2 regions of the Clostridium sp. CM042 genome follow, and region 2 is predicted to be linked to the other one. Evidence: predicted binding sites of a transcription regulator. Region 2 holds the regulator's gene; the other holds the start of a gene.
What was found. Region 2 encodes Rex, which represses fermentation and respiration genes when NADH is low (regulators of the CRP and FNR family bind a similar motif). Its sites were predicted from a motif close to ATTGTTAANNNNTTAACAAT; they were not measured.

Region 1: ACWJJ7_RS09305 (acetyl-CoA C-acetyltransferase) is a predicted target of Rex. The motif match lies at 3,017-3,036, and genes of this name have one in related genera.

Annotation. Positions count from the first base shown of each region.
Region 1 covers NZ_CM143646.1:1,969,318-1,973,760, forward strand. Annotated here, with positions in the region: gene ACWJJ7_RS09295 (IS1182 family transposase) at 1-647, shown strand, start outside; gene pssA (CDP-diacylglycerol--serine O-phosphatidyltransferase) at 839-1,357, opposite strand; gene ACWJJ7_RS09305 (acetyl-CoA C-acetyltransferase) at 1,584-2,762, opposite strand; gene ACWJJ7_RS09310 (sigma-54 interaction domain-containing protein) at 3,155-4,443, opposite strand, start outside.
Region 2 covers NZ_CM143646.1:2,080,327-2,084,769, forward strand. Annotated here, with positions in the region: gene ACWJJ7_RS09820 (electron transfer flavoprotein subunit beta) at 1-45, opposite strand, end outside; gene ACWJJ7_RS09825 (acyl-CoA dehydrogenase) at 60-1,199, opposite strand; gene ACWJJ7_RS09830 (short-chain-enoyl-CoA hydratase) at 1,282-2,061, opposite strand; gene ACWJJ7_RS09835 (redox-sensing transcriptional repressor Rex) at 2,256-2,894, opposite strand; gene ACWJJ7_RS09840 (ABC-F family ATP-binding cassette domain-containing protein) at 3,369-4,443, shown strand, end outside.

The DNA of each region.
Region 1 (4,443 bases), 110 kb from region 2:
TTACAGCAGCTGTTATTACAACTGGCGAAAAAAGTGATGGAAAGGAGCTCATAGCCTTAATAGAAAAAAGCCGTGAGGCTGGTATAGATGTTAATGAAGTAATTGGAGATACAGCTTATTCTGAAAAGAAAAACTTAAAATATACAAAAGAAAATAAAATTGTATTAATTTCAAGACTAAATCCTGTAATTTCACAAGGAATGCGAAAAAAAGAAGATGAATTTGAGTTTAATAAAGATGCTGGTTTATTTGTATGTCCGGCAGGCCATATGGCTATTAAAAAAGCAAAACAGGGAAAGAAGAATGTTGGTAAAAATCAAGTGCTAACTTACTATTTTAATGTAGAAAAGTGTAAAAATTGTGTTCATAAAGATGGGTGCTATAAAGAAGGTGCTAAATCTAAAACTTATTCGGTTTCAATAAAGTCAAATACTCACAAAGATCAAATAGAGTTCGAAAAAAGTGAGTATTTTAAAAAACGTGCTAGAGAACGTTATATGATAGAGGCTAAAAACAGTGAACTTAAGCACCAGCATGGCTATGATGTAGCAACATCGTCAGGTTTAATTAGCATGCAAATGCAAGGTGCGTTATCAATCTTCACTGTGAATCTAAAGAGAATAATCAAGTTGAAAGGCATGAAATAAGGCTTTTTTAACTTAAATATAAAAATATAAAAAGAAAAAGCATGAAACATCCAAAAATATGGGTATTTCATGTTTTTTCTGTTCAAGCCTAAAAAACTTACTGAAAAGAGAGTGCTTTTTTCAGTGGCCTCCTATAAAGTGAGGTTTTACTATAATTGCGTTATGAATTTTTTTTTATTATAATTGCTTAACTATTGTTTTTTGAATTTTAATTTACTTACCATCAAATAAGATAATGTAACTATTAAAATCATAGTAGGCCCTAAATTTGAAGCTTTGTTAAACATCAATAAAGCATACAGTGCTAAAAATATGCCTGCAATGGTAATAGGAATCCCTGAAAAAACCCCATCAAAATCTGTAATATTATATTTTGCTAACCTATATGCGCCTGCTACTGGGAAAATCAAAACCATTAAATACCCAATTGACCCAAGTCCTGCAAAATTATAAATATTAAATATTAATATTGAAGGTGCTAAACCAAAAGACACTAAATCACATAATGAATCTAGTTCTTTACCTAAATCGTTATCCACATTTAAAAATCTAGCTATTTTACCATCATATCTATCAAATATTCCTGCTAAAAGAATAAATATTGCTGCTAATTTATAATTTCCGTCAAAGCTCATAAGTATAGACAAAATTCCACAAGACATATTGCTTAAGGTGAACATGTTTGGCACAGCATTTTTTATTTTAACCATCTATATCACTCCTATCCTTATAATTATACCATATTATTAGCAGTTATTCTTTAGTATTATATAACATTATTATTAAAATCATCTTAAATTTTACTTAATCTTAATCTACAACAAAATTTTAAATTAAATTCTTACTTTATTAATATTCCGAATGTTAATTAATAATTACTTTATTCCCTATCAACTAAAAAAGGACCAGCATTTTTTTGCTGATCCTTTTTTGCTATTATCTTTGAACTATAATCGCAGTTCCTTGACCGCCACCTATACATAATGTAGCAAGTCCTGTTTTAGAATCTCTTTTTATCATTTCATATATTAATGTAATAAGTATTCTTCCACCTGAAGCTCCTACTGGATGTCCAAGTGCTATAGCTCCGCCATTAACATTTACTATTTCTGGATTTAAGCCTAAATCTTTAGCTACAGCTAATGATTGAGAAGCAAAAGCTTCGTTAGCTTCTACTAGATCTAAATCAGCTACAGTCATTCCTGCTTTTTGTAATGCTTTTTTACTTGCTGGAACTGGACCATATCCCATTATTTTCGGATCTACTCCACCTGATGCATAAGATTTTATTGTAACTAGAGGTTTAAGTCCTAATTGATCTGCTTTAGCCCTTGACATTACTACAAACATAACTGCACCGTCATTTATTCCTGATGCATTAGCTGCTGTTACAGTACCGCCTTTTTTAAATGCTGGTTTTAATTTTCTTAATTTTTCTATAGTTGAACCGAATTTTGGAAATTCGTCTGTATCAAATGTTATTGGGTCACCCTTTCTTTGAGGGATTACCACTGGAACGATCTCATCTTTGAATTTGCCTTCTTTTATAGCTTTTTCAGCTTTTAATTGACTTTTCAAAGCAAATTGATCTTGATCTTCTCTAGTTATGTTCCACTGCTCTGCAATATTTTCTGCTGTAACTCCCATATGATAGTCATTAAACGCATCCCATAGAGAGTCTTTAATCATAGTATCAACTACTTTTCCGTCTCCCATTCTTGCACCCCATCTGTTGTTTGGAAGTGCATATGGAGCGTTGCTCATGCTTTCAGTTCCACCTGCTAAAACTACTTCCGCATCTCCACACATTATAAATTGTGCTGCCATGCTTACAGCTCTAAGTCCTGATCCACAAACCTTATTTATTGTAAGTGCTGAAGCCTCATCTGGAATACCTGCATGTATTGATATTTGTCTTGCAATATTCTGTCCAAGTCCTGCTTGTATTACATTACCAATGACAACTTCTTCTACAAGTTCTGGTTTAATTCCTGCTCTTTTTATAGCCTCTTTAGCTGCAACAGTTCCCATTTCTACAGCTGATACTTTTGATAATGCTCCACCAAAAGATCCTATTGCTGTTCTTGCTGCTCCTACAATTACTACTTCTCTCATATTATAACCCTCCATTTATTTATTTTCTCTAGTATATTATTACCACATAATAGGAATTTATTATATGCTTTTGTTTTTTTCCTATATGTATATATTACTAGCAATTTTCATGCCAAATGTACAAACTCTTACAAAGCTTACTATACCAACCTCTGCCAATTTTTTAAAACAAATTATAGCTATGACTGTAAACTTAGTTAACACTAATAGCCCCATACACTTACCCGTTTTGCGCTTGTTAATATTATAACCTAATTGTTAAAAAAATCACTAAAAGTATTTTCAACGTATTGATACACCTAAGCATATATTTTTTTTTACAATTTCCATTTATGCCACTGTAACTATTTTTTATATAAAAACAACACATGTAACCATAGTTTACATGTGTACTATTGTAGATTTGCTGATTTCATTAAATTATACCTGTTTAATTTCTTATACAATCCAGCCCTACTAAGTCCCAATATTTTTGCAGTTTCCTTTTTATTTCCCCCTGTTTTTTTTATACATTCCATGATAATGTCTTTTTCAATAGTTTCAACAACATCTTTTAAATAATTATTTTCTAATGAATATTTTTTTAATTTACCATTAATTATCTTTTCTGTCAAATGCTTCGGCATTATATAAATATCTGTATCAAGCAGGTTTATAGCTCTTTCTATTACATTTTCAAGTTGTCTTATATTGCCCGGCCAGCTATAAGATTTCAAATAATCAATAGCCTCACTTGAAATGCCCTCCGTGTAAATATTATATTTTTTACATATTTTCACCCTTAATGCATTAGACAATTCATCAATGTCTTCTATTCTTTCTCTTAATGACGGTAATTTTAAATGCATAACATCCAACCTATAATACAAATCTTCTCTAAACTTTCCATCTTTAATTAACTGCTCTAATGACTTATTAGTTGACGCAACAATTCTTATATCGACTTTGATAGCATCATTTCCACCAACCCTCACTAATTCTTTTTCTTGAATAACCCTTAGGAGTTTAACTTGCATATTCATAGGCATATCACCAATTTCATCTAATAAGACGGTACCGCCATTTGCATGTTCAAACTTACCTTTCTTCCCTGATCTTTTAGCGCCAGTAAAAGCGCCTTCTTCATAACCAAACATTTCTGACTCAAAAAGCTGTGTTGGAATAGCTCCACAATTAATTTTTATAAAAGGTTTTTGGCATCTCCTACTAGCATTATGGATGGAGTGTGCGAAGAGTTCTTTACCCGTTCCACTTTCACCAGTAATTAAGACGTTTGAATCTACCTTAGCTACTCTTCTGGCGAGTTTCATTACCTCGCGGCTTTTAGCGCTATCTCCTATAATGTTATTAAAAGTATATACTGCTTTTTGATCTGTACTTAATTCATTTTTACAACATTCAACATCTTTTTCCAAATTGCTTAGTTTATTACCTAGTATTTTAAAATTACTCAAATCCTTAAACATTACTTTCCCAATGGCCCCAACAATTTTGCCATCTTTCATTATAGGGACTCTCATAGAAATCATCTTATGCCCATTTGCTTCTTGAATTTCTCCAAACTCTTTTTTACCAGTCTTTGCCACTATATGTAATTTTGTGTTTTCTATAACATCAGTTACATGCTTTCCCTCTGGATTTTCGCAATTAATAAATTCTTTATATTCATCGCTCATCATAG
Region 2 (4,443 bases):
TTCGTTTGTATCTGGAACTTGTTTTAAACATACAACTATATTCATTCCTTACTCTCCTCCTACTTTAATAAATTTCCAGCTATAACCATTCTCTGAACTTCTGAAGTTCCTTCATATATTTCAGTTATCTTAGCATCTCTCATCATTCTTTCTAATGGATATTCTTTTGTATATCCATATCCTCCGAAGATCTGAACGGCTTTAGTTGTAACTTCCATAGCTGTTTCTGAGGCAAATAGTTTTGCTCTAGCAGCCTCTACTGTATATGATAAGCCATTATCTTTATTCCATGCTGCCTTATATACTAAAAGTTTAGCAGCTTCAATTTTAACATCCAATTCAGCAACCATCCATTGTAATCCTTGGAATGCTGAAAGTGGTTTTCCAAATTGTTTTCTTTCTTTCATGTACTTAGCAGCTTCCTCGAGTGCGCCTTCTGCAATTCCTAGGGCTTGAGCAGCTACTCCGATTCTTCCTCCATCAAGAGTTTTCATTGCAATACCGAAACCTCTTCCTTCTTTTCCAAGCATGTTTTCTTTAGGAACTATGCAGTTTTCAAATACAAGTTCTGTAGTTGACGATGCTCTTATTCCTAATTTATCTTCGTGTTTACCAATTGAGAATCCTGGAAACTCTTTTTCAACTATGAAAGCAGTGATTCCTTTTGTTCCCTTAGTTTTATCAGTCATTGCAAAAACTACAAATGTATCTGCTACTCCACCGTTTGTGATAAATATTTTTGAACCATTTAATATATAGTTATCACCATCTAAAGTTGCTGTAGTTTGTTGACCTGACGCATCTGTTCCTGCATTAGGTTCAGTTAGTCCAAAAGCTCCTAGCTTTTCACCTTTTGCAAGTGGAACTAAATACTTCATTTTTTGGTCTTCTGTACCGAAGGCATCTATTGGGCTAGCACATAATGAAGTATGAGCTGATAGTATAACTCCTGTAGTTGCACATGCTTTTGATAATTCTTCAACAGCAATAATGTATGATAGATTGTCTCCGCCTGCTCCACCGTATTTAGTAGCAATTGGGATACCCATCATATGGTATCTAGCCATTTTTTCTACAGTTTCGCTAGGAAATCTTTCTGTAACATCTATTTCCGCAGCTAAAGGTTTAACTTCGTTTAATGCGAACTCACTTACCATTTGTTTTACAAATTCTTGCTCTTTTGTCAATCCGAAATTCATGAACCTTCCTCCTCACTATTCTCTGAGGCAAATAATAATTATTAATTATTATCTACCTATTCTTTTTACAGAATACTTTTAATTACTTATTTTTAAAGCATTTTTCTGTTTTTTCAATAAATGCTGTCATTCCATTTTTTTGATCTTCAGTCGCGTAACATTCTCCGAATATCTCTGATTCGTATGAAAGTGCTGAGTCTATATCTATTTGCATCCCTTTATTGATTGCTGCTTTACAAAAACTTACAGCAATAGGTGCTTGCCCTGCAATTGTATTTGCAAGTGCTTTAGCTTCTGATAATAAATTTTCAGGATCAACTACTTTATTTACAAGTCCAATTCTAAATGCCTCGTCAGCATTAATAATCTTCGCCGTATAAATTAGTTCTTTAGCCATTCCAAGTCCTACAATTCTAGGAAGTCTTTGAGTACCTCCAAACCCAGGAGTTATTCCAAGGCCTACCTCGGGTTGTCCAAATTTTGCTTTTGAAGAAGCTATTCTAATATCACAAGCCATAGAAAGCTCACATCCTCCACCTAGCGCAAAACCGTTTACTGCAGCTATTACAGGTTTTTCTAAGGTTTCTAGTTTTCTAAAAACTTTATTCCCTAGATTTCCAAATTTTCTTCCACCCATAACATCAAGATCTTTCATTTCGGCGATGTCAGCCCCTGCCACGAAAGCTTTTCCTTCTCCTGTTAAGATCACTGCATAAATTTTATCATCTTCAGCAATTTCATCTATTGCTAAATCTAACTCCTTTAATGTTTCTGAGTTTAATGCATTTAGAGCTTTCGGTCTACTAATTGAAAGTACTGCAACTTTGTCTTCTTTTTGAAGAACAATATTTTTGTATTCCATAACAATCAACTCCTTACGAATTAATCCATCCATTAATTATTTGTTAATAATATAACAAATAACCCTAAATGTAATTGAAGCCCTTCGCCTCAATTACATTATATCTCTTTATAGTAATTATTTCAACAAGAAATATTCATGATTTTTTTAATTAAGCTTGATAAATTTTACTAATCACATAAATTTCATAGATTTTATGAATAAGATTTGTCATTCATTAAACAACTAAGTGTTAGCAAACTCTCACTTAAATGGACATTCTCCACAATTGTTTCTACAGGTACCTCTAAATCCACAGGTGCAAAATTCCATATACCTTTAACCCCATTTGCTACCATTATGTCACTAACTTTTTGAGCCCTAATACGTGGCACACATATTACGCCAATATCTATTGGTGTCGCTTTAAGGAAACGCGCTAATTCATCTAAGTCTATTACTTCAACATCTCTAATTTTTAATCCTATAAGCTTAGGGTTAACATCAAAAATACCCGCCAAGTTAAATGATAGCTTTTCAAAATTGGTATAATTGGCAATAGCTTGCCCTATGTTTCCCGCACCTACTATTATCATCTTATATTCTTTTGATAGTCCTAGTATTCCGCTAATTTCATTTAACAATTCTTTAACATTATAGCCGTATCCCTGTTGTCCAAAATCTCCAAAACAATTTAAGTCTTGTCTAATTTGAGATGCTGTAAACCCAATCTTTTCACCTAATTCTTTCGAGGATATCCTATCTACATCATTTCTTAAAAGTTCTTTTAAATATCTATGGTATTTAGGCAACCTTTTAATAACTGCCATTGATATATTCTTTTTTCTTTCCACAACTTACACTCCCCTACGAACATCATAAATTTCATACTATCTAGTTTACTATCTAGTTTAACACACAATTGTAAATTAAAACTGCTTTTCGGTATAAATTTAATAGTTATTGTAAATTTTTTACCATTTTAGTTTTTTATATACTATTATAAAAAATTAATGCTATATATATTTCTTTTTTACTACAAAAAATTAAATATAAATAGTACAATAATATAGTAAGTAGCTTTAACGACATTTCAGGAGGAAAGTCTCCCACTTCTATAAGTGGGAGTATAAATCTCCTTCTGAAGTCGTTAATGCATCTTCTATGAAGATGTTGCAGCTCCGCAGGAGATGATTTAATTAATATTTATAACTAATAAAGCTGAATTTCTTTAATAGCTTCGATGCATAAAATATTCTGAGTAGATTATATTTTATTATTTTGAGACTATTTTATAATTTTACTACACAACAGGGAAGGTGAAAATAATGATAGTTCTAAGTTGCAAGGACATTCACAAAAGTTATGGTATAGATGTCATTTTAGACAAAATAACTTTAAGTATAAATGAAGGTGAAAAAATTGGTTTTATTGGCGCTAATGGGGCAGGTAAATCTACACTTTTTAAAATACTCACATCACAATTGGATTACGATAATGGTGAGCTATTTATAGATAAAAATAAAAGAGTTGGTTATTTATCTCAAAATCTAGGATTAGATTTAAATAGTACTATATACGAAGAAACTCTTTTAGTATTCGACAATCTATTAAGCCTCGAAAAAAAACTTAAAGATTTAGAGGCAAAAATGAATGAACCTTATGATAATTCCAAAGAAGAATATAATAATAGAATAATAAAAGAATATACATTAACCTCTGAACTTTACAATAACAGAGGAGGATACACATATAAAGCTGAAATTAGTAGAATCCTCAAAGGTCTTGGCTTTATGGAAGATGATTACAATAAGCCAATAAATATATTAAGTGGAGGGCAAAAGACTAGAGTTGCATTAAGCAAGCTATTACTTAAAAACCCCGATATTCTTTTATTAGATGAACCTACTAATCACCTAGACTTAGATGCTATAGAATGGTTAGAAGATTATTTAAAATCCTATAAAGGGACTATTTTTATAATATCCCATGATAGATTCTTTTTAGATGCTATTACCAATAAAACTTTTGAACTTATTAAGGGTCATGTCGATTGTTATAATGGAAACTATACAAATTTTATTGATTTAAAGAAAAAAAATTATGAAGTTCAATTAAAAGCATACAATTTGCAACGCTCAGAAATAAAAAGGCAAGAGGATATTATAACTAGATATAGATCCTTTAATAGAGAAAAAAGTGTAAGAGCTGCAGATAGCAGACAAAAGTCCTTGGACAAAATCGCCCGGGTTGATTCACCCGACACAGCTCCTAGGGAAACTAAGATTAAATTTGAAACAGAAATCAAAAGTGGAAATGACGTTCTCCATGCAGAAAATTTATCAAAACGGTTTGGAGACAATCTTTTATTTGAGAATTTAAATTTAGATATAAAAAGGTCAG